Regions from separate parts of the Desulfuromonas thiophila genome, predicted to be linked through region 2. Evidence: riboswitches for the same ligand, from Rfam matches in the RefSeq annotation. Region 2 holds a riboswitch; each other region holds the start of a gene.
What was found. A riboswitch is a leader RNA that binds a small molecule or an ion and turns the genes downstream of it on or off. The one in region 2 is predicted to bind cobalamin.
Positions count from the first base shown of each region.

Region 1 (2,197 bases), on a different contig from region 2:
GGGCAGGTCCAGTCAAAGGTAAGGTTGGTGAACGGCGTCTGCGTGCCCCAGCGCGACGGCACGTTGAGGTTGAAGATCAGCTCCTGCATCTGCTGTTTGATCTCGTCGTAGCTGAGCCTGTCCTTGCGCACGAACGGCGCCAGGTAGGTGTCGAACGAACTGAACGCCTGCGCTCCCGCCCATTCATTCTGCAAGGTGCCAAGGAAGTTGACGATCTGACCGATAACGCTGGAGAGATGGCGCGGCGGTGCCGCTTCCACCTTGCCGGGTACGCCGTTGAAGCCCTCCTGCAGCAGCATGCGCAACGACCAACCGGCGCAGTAGCCGGACAGCATATCGAGATCGTGGACATGCAGACTGCCGTCGCGATGGGCCTCTCCCAACTCCGGGGCATAGACATGGTTGAGCCAGTAGTTGGCCGTCACCTTGCCGGAGATGTTGAGGATCAGCCCGCCGAGGGAATAGCCCTGATTGGCATTCGCGTTGACTCGCCAGTCCGATTGGTCGAGATACTCATTGATGGACGACGCCACATCGACCAAGGTCTGCCGATCCTGTCGCAGTTTCTGGTGTTGTTCGCGGTACACCGCATAGGCCCGTAGGGTAGCGAAGTGGTTGGCTGAAATCAGCGTCTGTTCCACCACATCCTGAATCTGTTCAACCTTGGGAGGCTGACCGGCGAAACGGTGGCGCAACACCTTGAGAGCCTGCTGTGTCAGTAGAGCGGCTTCGGCGTCATCAAATTCGCCCGTGGCCTTACCGGCACGGGCAATGGCGAAACAGATACGTTCACTGTCGAACAGCACCTGGCTACCGTCACGCTTGACAACCACGCTAGGTAATCCCAGGGCAACAACTTGTTCGGAATACCCAGGCTTCGACATCGTCTACTCCTTGTATGTGTCGGATTCGTGTTTCGGAAGACTGTTAGCGCAAAAACATAAAAAGTCCGCAGGCGCCAAGGCATCCTGCGGACTTATCGCATTCTAAATCCGGATACGGGTCTCACTCTTCCCTTACCACGAGGAAATACCGAGTGTTCAGATCAGGCAGGTCTTCTGGCTCGCACTTCAACCTTCAGGCGCCTTCCCGGTCAGAAGACCAGTGGCATTAAGCCTGTCGTCTGTGCTCACAGCGGCGGGTCCGCGGGGGCATTGCACCCCTCTTCCCTATCAAGCCCTTACGGGCACCATGATCCACGATATGGGTTCCACTGAAAGTGGATATTTTTGGTTCTCTTTAGCCGAGGCATACGAAGCTGTCAAGGGGTTTCGCCCCGCACGATGCCGACGGCTGGCCCAACTGCGCCGATTCATAAACAATTAAATCATATTGAGGTGACAAGCGCATTTTTTTTCTCTACCGTCCTGGCCAACAAACAGGCCCACCATAAAAAAAATAATCGGACTCGTGGAAGACGGTGCAAATCCGTCGCGGACCCGCCACTGTGTTCGTCGCTTGACCGCGACGTCAGTCAGATACACGCCCGATTCATTTGTTCGCCCCACCTTCGTGGAATGAGGTGGCTGAACCCGACTTGCGGATTAAATACGGAATCCCCGCAACCTTTTCTGGTTGCGGGGATTTTTTTTGACCGATGACGGCACCGTCCATGACCACACAGATTACCCTCATCCGCCATGCCGCCATCGCCACGGAATTTGACGGTCATTATATCGGCCGCAGCGATGTACCGCTCAGTGCCGACGGCAGGCAGCAGGCCGAACGTCTGGTCCGCCATCTCAGCCGGCCCGGCTTTCCCGCCATCGATGCCCTGTGGTGCAGCCCGGCCCAACGCGCCCGCCAGACCGCCGAGCCCCTGATCCGCCAGTCGCTCCGTCCGGTCACCATTGACGAGCGCCTGCAAGAGATCAATTTCGGCGACTGGGAAGGGTTGGATTTCGCCCAGATTCTCCACAACGACCCGCAGCGCGTCAATCAATGGGCCGCCTTTACCGACGATTTCTGTTTCCCCGCCGGGGAATCGCTGAAGCAGTTCCGCCACCGTCTCGATGCCGTTGTGGAAAGCATCTTGGCCGAACAGGCCGGCCACCTGGTCATCGTCAGCCATGGCGGCGTGTTGCGCGGACTGATTTGCCAGTTACTCGGCTGGTCATTAAAAGACCATCTGAAATTCACCATTGAACGGGGTGGCTATGCCACGCTGTATTTGGATGGATGTCATGCCGTCTTGACC
Region 1 is NZ_FNAQ01000026.1:12,248-14,444, reverse strand. Features, by position in the region: gene BLR80_RS12315 (ribonucleoside triphosphate reductase) at 1-884, opposite strand, end outside; cobalamin riboswitch at 1,032-1,210, opposite strand; cobalamin riboswitch at 1,388-1,504, shown strand; gene cobC (alpha-ribazole phosphatase) at 1,613-2,197, shown strand, end outside.
Region 1: it holds a riboswitch for cobalamin, as region 2 does, so the genes downstream of both, BLR80_RS12315 (ribonucleoside triphosphate reductase) here and metE (5-methyltetrahydropteroyltriglutamate--homocysteine S-methyltransferase) in region 2, are expected to answer to the same signal.

Region 2 (2,197 bases):
ATGATCGTCTGATTCCGGCCATCAATCTGGTGGGCGACAAGTTTGACCGCAAGGAGTATTTCCTGCCGCAGCTGATCACCTGTGCCGATACCATGCGCAAAGGCTTCAGCGTGCTGCAGCCATTTCTTGATGCAGCCAGCGGTGCCTCGGGCGGCAAGGGCCCCAAGGTGGTGCTGGCCACGGTACAGGGGGATATCCACGATATCGGCAAGAACATCGTGGCGTTGATGCTGAACAATTATAATTTTGACGTCATCGACCTGGGCAAGGATGTCTCGGCTGAGGATATCGTCCGCGCAGCCAGGCATCATGGGGCTGAAATCATTGGTTTGTCCGCGCTGATGACCACCACCATGGTGGAGATGAAAAAGGTGATCGACCTGGCCCGTGCCGAGGGCCTGACAAAGGTGCGCTTCATGATCGGCGGCGCGGTGGTGGATCAACACTACGCCGATGAAATCGGCGCCAGTGGCTACGCTAGCGATGCCATTGGCGCGGTGCGGCTGGCTCAGCGGTTCAGTGATGAAGGCAGCCGTGCCACATCGCCGGAGGCTGCCGGAAAGGACGTTTCCGATGCACCGGAAATTTAAAAATCGCGCTGCTCTGCGGTTGTTGATTCGCCAGTTGACAGGTGCCAGCCCGTTTTCCGGCGACGGTTTGCGGTTGCAGTGCAGAACCCTGTTGTCAGCCTGTTTTCTGATGGGCATCGAACCCTTTCAGCTGCCACTTGCAGAAACCTCCTGTGGCGATCTTTCGGAGTTACAGCGTCGGGAGTTTCTGCAGCGTTATCTGGTGCTGCAGATCGACGAGGCCGCGCGGAATAGGCTTGTTCTGCAATTGCTCGGGAACCCTGCCTGGTTTTCCCTGCTGCGCATGGCCGATAACATTGTCAGAGAACAGGAAATCGCCAGCCGGACCGAACCCCAGCGCTGGACAAAATGAAAGGAGGGATGGTGGTCCGCTTATAGCATGGGCCGGAAAAAACGTATTTGATGCACGCAAAATTGTTGGCAAGGGTGAACAGGAAACGGAAGACGGTGAAAATCCGTCGCGGACGCGCCGCTGTAACCGGAGATATTCCCCTGCTTTGTCACTGTTTCGCTTGAAACGGGAAGGTAAAGCAATTCGGGGTCCGGGAGCCAGAAGACGTCCTGTTCGTAATCGTAGTTTCGTCTCGCGTAACAGACAAATGAAAGGAACTGTATTGTCATGGAAGCACACGTACTGGGGTTTCCGCGCATTGGCGCTGGCCGTGAACTGAAGAAGGCGCTGGAAAACTTCTGGAAAGGCACCGGCCATCAGGACGAGCTGATTCGCACCGCAAAAACACTTAAGGAGCGCAACTGGAAAATTCAACGCGATCAGGGGCTCTCCATGGTCGCCGTGGGGGATTTCTCCCTCTATGATCAGATGCTCGATACTGCTTTTATGCTGGGGATGATTCCCCAGCGCTTTGGCGCGGCAGAAGAAGCCGATCTCTCCACCTATTTTCGCATGGCACGGGGTGATGCGACGGCCAATCTTCCGGCCATGGAAATGACCAAGTGGTTCGATACCAATTATCACTACTTGGTTCCTGAGTTCACGCCGCAGACAATCATCCGGCGTTCAACGGGAAAACTTATTGAAGAAACCTGCCATGCCCTTTCTCTGGGATTTCGCCCCAAACCGGTTCTGATCGGACCGCTCACCTTCACCAGCTTGGCAAAAGAACTCAATGGTGCCGACCGCTGGCGCTTTCTGGATGATATCGTCCGTGTCTATTGCACGTTGCTTGTCGATCTGGCGCCCCTGTGTGACTGGATCCAGATTGACGAGCCGATCCTGTGTACTGATTTGCCTGGCATGGCCCGAGAGGCATTTGTCCCTGCCCTGCGCCGGCTCAAGGAGGCGGCCACCGGCAGCCAGCTGCTGCTTGCCACCTATTTTGGCGCGCTTGGCGACAATCTGCCCCTGGCCTTGGAGAGCGGCTGCGATGGCTTGCATCTGGACTTGGTGCGTGGCGCGGCGCAGCTCAATACCGTGCTGGACATCCTGCCGGAAACGATGGTTCTGTCTGCTGGTTTGGTGAATGGCCGTAATGTCTGGAAAAACGATTTGCGCCATTCAAAGCAGAGACTGGACTTTCTGGCTCAGCGCCTCGGAGAGGGAAGGGTCATGGCGGCGTCCAGTTGCTCGTTGCTGCATGTGCCGGTCG
Region 2 is NZ_FNAQ01000029.1:4,253-6,449, forward strand. Features, by position in the region: gene BLR80_RS12435 (homocysteine S-methyltransferase family protein) at 1-590, shown strand, start outside; gene BLR80_RS12440 (hypothetical protein) at 574-942, shown strand; cobalamin riboswitch at 985-1,168, shown strand; gene metE (5-methyltetrahydropteroyltriglutamate--homocysteine S-methyltransferase) at 1,210-2,197, shown strand, end outside.

Region 3 (2,197 bases), on a different contig from region 2:
CTGCTGGCGGTGGTGACCAAGAGCAATCTGCTGCAGCCATCGCGCCGTAAGCTGATTTTGGTGGATCACAATGAGCTGGGTCAGGCGGTGGCGGGGGCGGACAAGGTGGAGATTCTCGAAATCATCGACCATCACCGGCTGGGCAGTCTGCAGACGGAAAAACCCATCCGTTTCATCAATCAGCCGCTTGGCAGTACCTGTACCCTGGTGGCGACGCTGTACCAGCAGGCTGCTCTGACGCCGGAGCCGGCCATTGCCGGGCTGATGCTGGCGGGGCTGCTGTCGGATACGGTGCTGCTGAAGTCACCGACGGCGACGGCCATCGACCGCGACATGGCCGACTGGCTGGGGCGCTGCAGCGGGCTCGATCCGCAGGAGTTCGGTCAGCGTATCTTCAGTGCTACCAGCGCCATGAGTGCCTACAGCAGCCTGGAGCAGGTGGTGCTGTCGGATTTCAAACAGTTCGAGGCTGGCGGCGGCCGTTTCGGCATCGGTCAGGTGGAGGTGGTCGGCTTTCACGAATTTCACAGTCTCAAGGGCGAGCTGGCGGCGCAGCTGGAACGGCTGCGGCAGCAGCGGGATCTGGCCCTGACCGGATTGCTGGTGACGGATATTGTGGCTGGCGACAGTCTGCTGCTGGTGTCGCACGACAGCACGCTGCCTTTTGCGATGGGCTATCCCCAACTGGAGGATGGGCTGTATGAGTTGAAAGGGGTGCTGTCGCGCAAGAAGCAGCTGCTGCCGCATCTGCTGAAGGTGCTGGCGCCGCCGGTCTGATGGAATAAAAAGACCCCGTGAAGGAGGGGGATCACGGGGTGAAATGTTTTGACCCTCTGGTCAAAGCAGCATGGCATCTACCCTAGCCGAAGGTTGGCGGCGATACAACGCAAAAAACGCGGTTGCACGGCTTGTCCGGTCTTTGGCCTTGACAGCCGCGGGCCGACTTTCTATGGTGCGCGCCAGATGGTTTCAGGTGCTCGCCTGCGAGCTTAAAACGGGAATCCTGTGCAAATCAGGAACGGGCCCGCCGCTGTAACCGGGGACGAACGCTGCTTCAGGCCACTGGCTTTTGCCGGGAAGGCGCGGCGGACGGCTGAGCCGGGAGTCAGAAGACCTGCCTGAACCCTTGTTAGTTGGTCTTCGTGGCGAAGACGGACGGCGATTTGTGGGCAGAATGGGACAACCCCGAATCGATTTTTCACTATCGGTTCGGGGTTTTTTGCGCCCCGGACGCAGGCGTTCTGGAGGCGGAACATGAGGTTGTGGAGCAAGGCGGCGCCGTTGGCGCTGCTGGTGGGTCTGGCAGGTGGCGCGGCGGCCGGCACGGCTGCGGCGGAGCAGACCCTTGAGGATCTGGTGGTGACGGCAACGCGCAGCAGCAGCGCGGTGCAGCAGGTTGGCGGCGCGTCGGTGGCGGTGATCAACGCGGCGGATATCGCCGCCAGTCAGGTGCAGACGGTGGCCGAGGCCCTGCGGCTGGTGCCGGGGGTCAATCTCTCGCCGCTGGGCGGGCTGGGCACGACCACCAAGGTGTTTTTGCGTGGCGCTGATTCGAAGAATACTCTGGTGCTGCTGGATGGCGTGGCGGTCAACGACCCGACGGACACCAACCGCGGCGCCGATCTGGCCAACCTGAGTCTTGACAACATCGAGCGCATCGAGGTGGTCAAGGGCCCCATGAGCGTGCTGTATGGCAGCAACGCCAGCGCCGGGGTCATCAATATCATCACCCGCCAGGCCACAGACCAGACCCAGGGCAGTCTCAGCGCCGAGGCGGGCAGCTATCACAGCCGCAAGGTGGCGGGCGATGTGCGCGGCACGGTCGGGCCGTTGGGCTATTCCCTGGCCCTGTCGCATCTGGACAGCGAGGGCTATTCCCTGGCCAACGCCGATAACAACGCCATCGCCCAGGGGGGCAACACCAGCGAGGACGATGGCTGGCGCAACACCAGCTTCAGCGGCAAGGTCAATGCCCAGCTGTGTTCGTCCACCGCGCTGACGGCGCTGGTGCACTACAGTGATGCCCAGATGGATCTGGATGACTGGGGAGCCGGCTACGCCGGCGACCGTTTCGCGCTGGACTGGACCACCTGGCAGTATCAGCCCGATCCGACCGGCCGCACCCACAGCCGCATTGACACCGAGCGCCTGTTCGGCCGCGTCAATCTGCACAGCGTGCTGCTGGCGGGGCGCCTGC
Region 3 is NZ_FNAQ01000021.1:36,155-38,351, reverse strand. Features, by position in the region: gene BLR80_RS11695 (putative manganese-dependent inorganic diphosphatase) at 1-777, shown strand, start outside; cobalamin riboswitch at 955-1,136, shown strand; gene BLR80_RS11690 (TonB-dependent receptor plug domain-containing protein) at 1,255-2,197, shown strand, end outside.
Region 3: it holds a riboswitch for cobalamin, as region 2 does, so the genes downstream of both, BLR80_RS11690 (TonB-dependent receptor plug domain-containing protein) here and metE (5-methyltetrahydropteroyltriglutamate--homocysteine S-methyltransferase) in region 2, are expected to answer to the same signal.

Region 4 (2,197 bases), on a different contig from region 2:
AATTGCTTTTAACACAAAACCAGTCTATCCTTCTCCCATGCCAAGAATAGCCCGCATTGTCGTTCCCGAATATCCCCACCACGTCACTCAGCGCGGCAACAACCGCGCGACCGTCTTTTTTAACGATGAAGACCGACTGCAATACCTCAAACTGCTGGCAAAATACAGCAAGGCGTTTTCTTTGCAGATTTGGGCCTACTGTTTTGATGGACAACCATGTTCATTTGCTCGTTGTTCCCGAGAAAGAGGACTCACTGGCTCGCGGCATCGGCCTGACAAATCAAGTCTATACGCAATATCTCAATCGCAAATTGAAGCAAAACGGTCGTATTTGGCAAAACCGGTTCTTTTCATGTCTGGTGGAACAGGATGACTATCTGTGGACGGTGGCACGATATATCGAACAGAACGCGGTCAAATCGGGCACAGTAAAAAAGGCGGAAGATTACCGCTGGTCCAGCGCCAGGGCTCATCTCACCTCTGGCTGTGATGATCTTTTACATTCACCCTCTTGGCTTGCTTGCAAAGACAGGTCAGCCTATGCTGATTTTATCATGCAAAGTGACGACAAAGCTGAAGACAGCTTGCGTAGCGTAACCCGGGCAGGTCGTCCGTTCGGTTCTGAGGGGTTTATCGATAAGATGGAAGAGACATTGAAGACAACGCTAAGGCCCCGCAAACCGGGCAGGCCAAGAAAAACCGGGGAGCGTCCCCTGGTTTAGCATCTGGCCTCTGCGCCAGAAGCCCTGGCTGGGTTTGTTGCCTGAAGAAACCGATATCAGATCTCCACCCGAACACTGGCCGCACGGAACATTGAGCCTCTTGTCCGATGCGGCGTGGCGGCTCGGTCATGACCGCAAATATGCGGTTGCGGTCAGCAGCCGAACTCCTCTATAGTTCCGGGGCCGTGCCCTGAAAAAGCGCCATCTTCAGCCCAGCGCGTAAAACCACCCTTCAGGAGGTTCGCCGACAGGAAACGGGCGGCCACAGGCCGCCACCGACAACTGAATAGTTTGCCACAACAGTGTTCAGCCCGCGCGGCTGCTGAAAAGGGAATCCCGTGCAAATCGGGAACGGACCCACCGCTGTAACCGGGGACAACAATCGCACAACGCCACTGAACCACCGTTCGGGAAGGCGCGGTTGAAGGACGATCCGGGAGTCAGAAGACCTGCTGTCGTGGTTTTGATGTCATTTATACCGAAGGGGATGATTCGGTCGGCATGCGCAAGGTCAAGGGTCACAATGGGAGCCCGTAACCGTCTGGTTACGGGCTTTTTTGTTTTCCGCCACGCCTGAAATCTGTCTGAAGCCTCCCCGTTTTTATCCAATGTTGTGCAATCAACCAAGGAGCGCTTCTCGATGAAAAACCGCCACACCATTTTTTATGCCCTTTTTTTCTACCTGCTCGGCATGACACCCAATATCTCCACGGTGTTTGCCGATGAGACGACGGACAGCCTTGTGCTCGATGACATGGTGGTCACGGCCACCCGCTCGCAGAATTCCGCCTTTGCCACGCCGGTGACGATCAGCGTCGTCAACCAGCAACAGATTCAGGAGCAGAATGCCGCTACGTTCACCGACCTGCTCGACGGCGTGGCCGGTGTGACCCTGAGCGGCGCCGGGCCGTGGGAAACCACGCCGACCATTCGCGGCATGGGCACCAACCGGGTGCTGGTGCTGTTCGACGGCGACCGCGAGACCAACCTGTGGGCGGGTCGCGCGCCGCTGACGCCGTTTATCGACAGCAACGACATTGAACGGATCGAAGTGGTCAAGGGCCCCTCCTCTGTGCTCTACGGCAGCGATGCCCTCGGCGGCGTCATCAACATCATCACCAAGGAGGTGGCTCTGGCCGACGGCGACAGCTGGCAGGCCGAGCACCACATCGGCACGCGCTATTCGTCGGTGGATGACGGCCTGGTCGGCAACTATACGGTCAACGCCGGCGGTCACGGTCTCGGCATTCGCCTCAACGTGGCGGCTCAGGATCACGACGACTATGAAGTCGGCGACGGCGACGAGCTACCCCACAGCCAGTTTGAAAACAAAAGCCTCGACCTGAAAGCCCTCTACAACGTCAACGACCATCACAGCGTCCAGGCTGAATTGCGCATCAACGACATCAACGACATGGGCGTGGCGCAGAAAGACCCGCAGGCGCCGGAATCGCACTTCACCCTGTACAACACCC
Region 4 is NZ_FNAQ01000012.1:8,043-10,239, forward strand. Features, by position in the region: gene BLR80_RS09465 (transposase) at 57-722, shown strand; cobalamin riboswitch at 1,006-1,193, shown strand; gene BLR80_RS09470 (TonB-dependent receptor plug domain-containing protein) at 1,363-2,197, shown strand, end outside.
Region 4: it holds a riboswitch for cobalamin, as region 2 does, so the genes downstream of both, BLR80_RS09470 (TonB-dependent receptor plug domain-containing protein) here and metE (5-methyltetrahydropteroyltriglutamate--homocysteine S-methyltransferase) in region 2, are expected to answer to the same signal.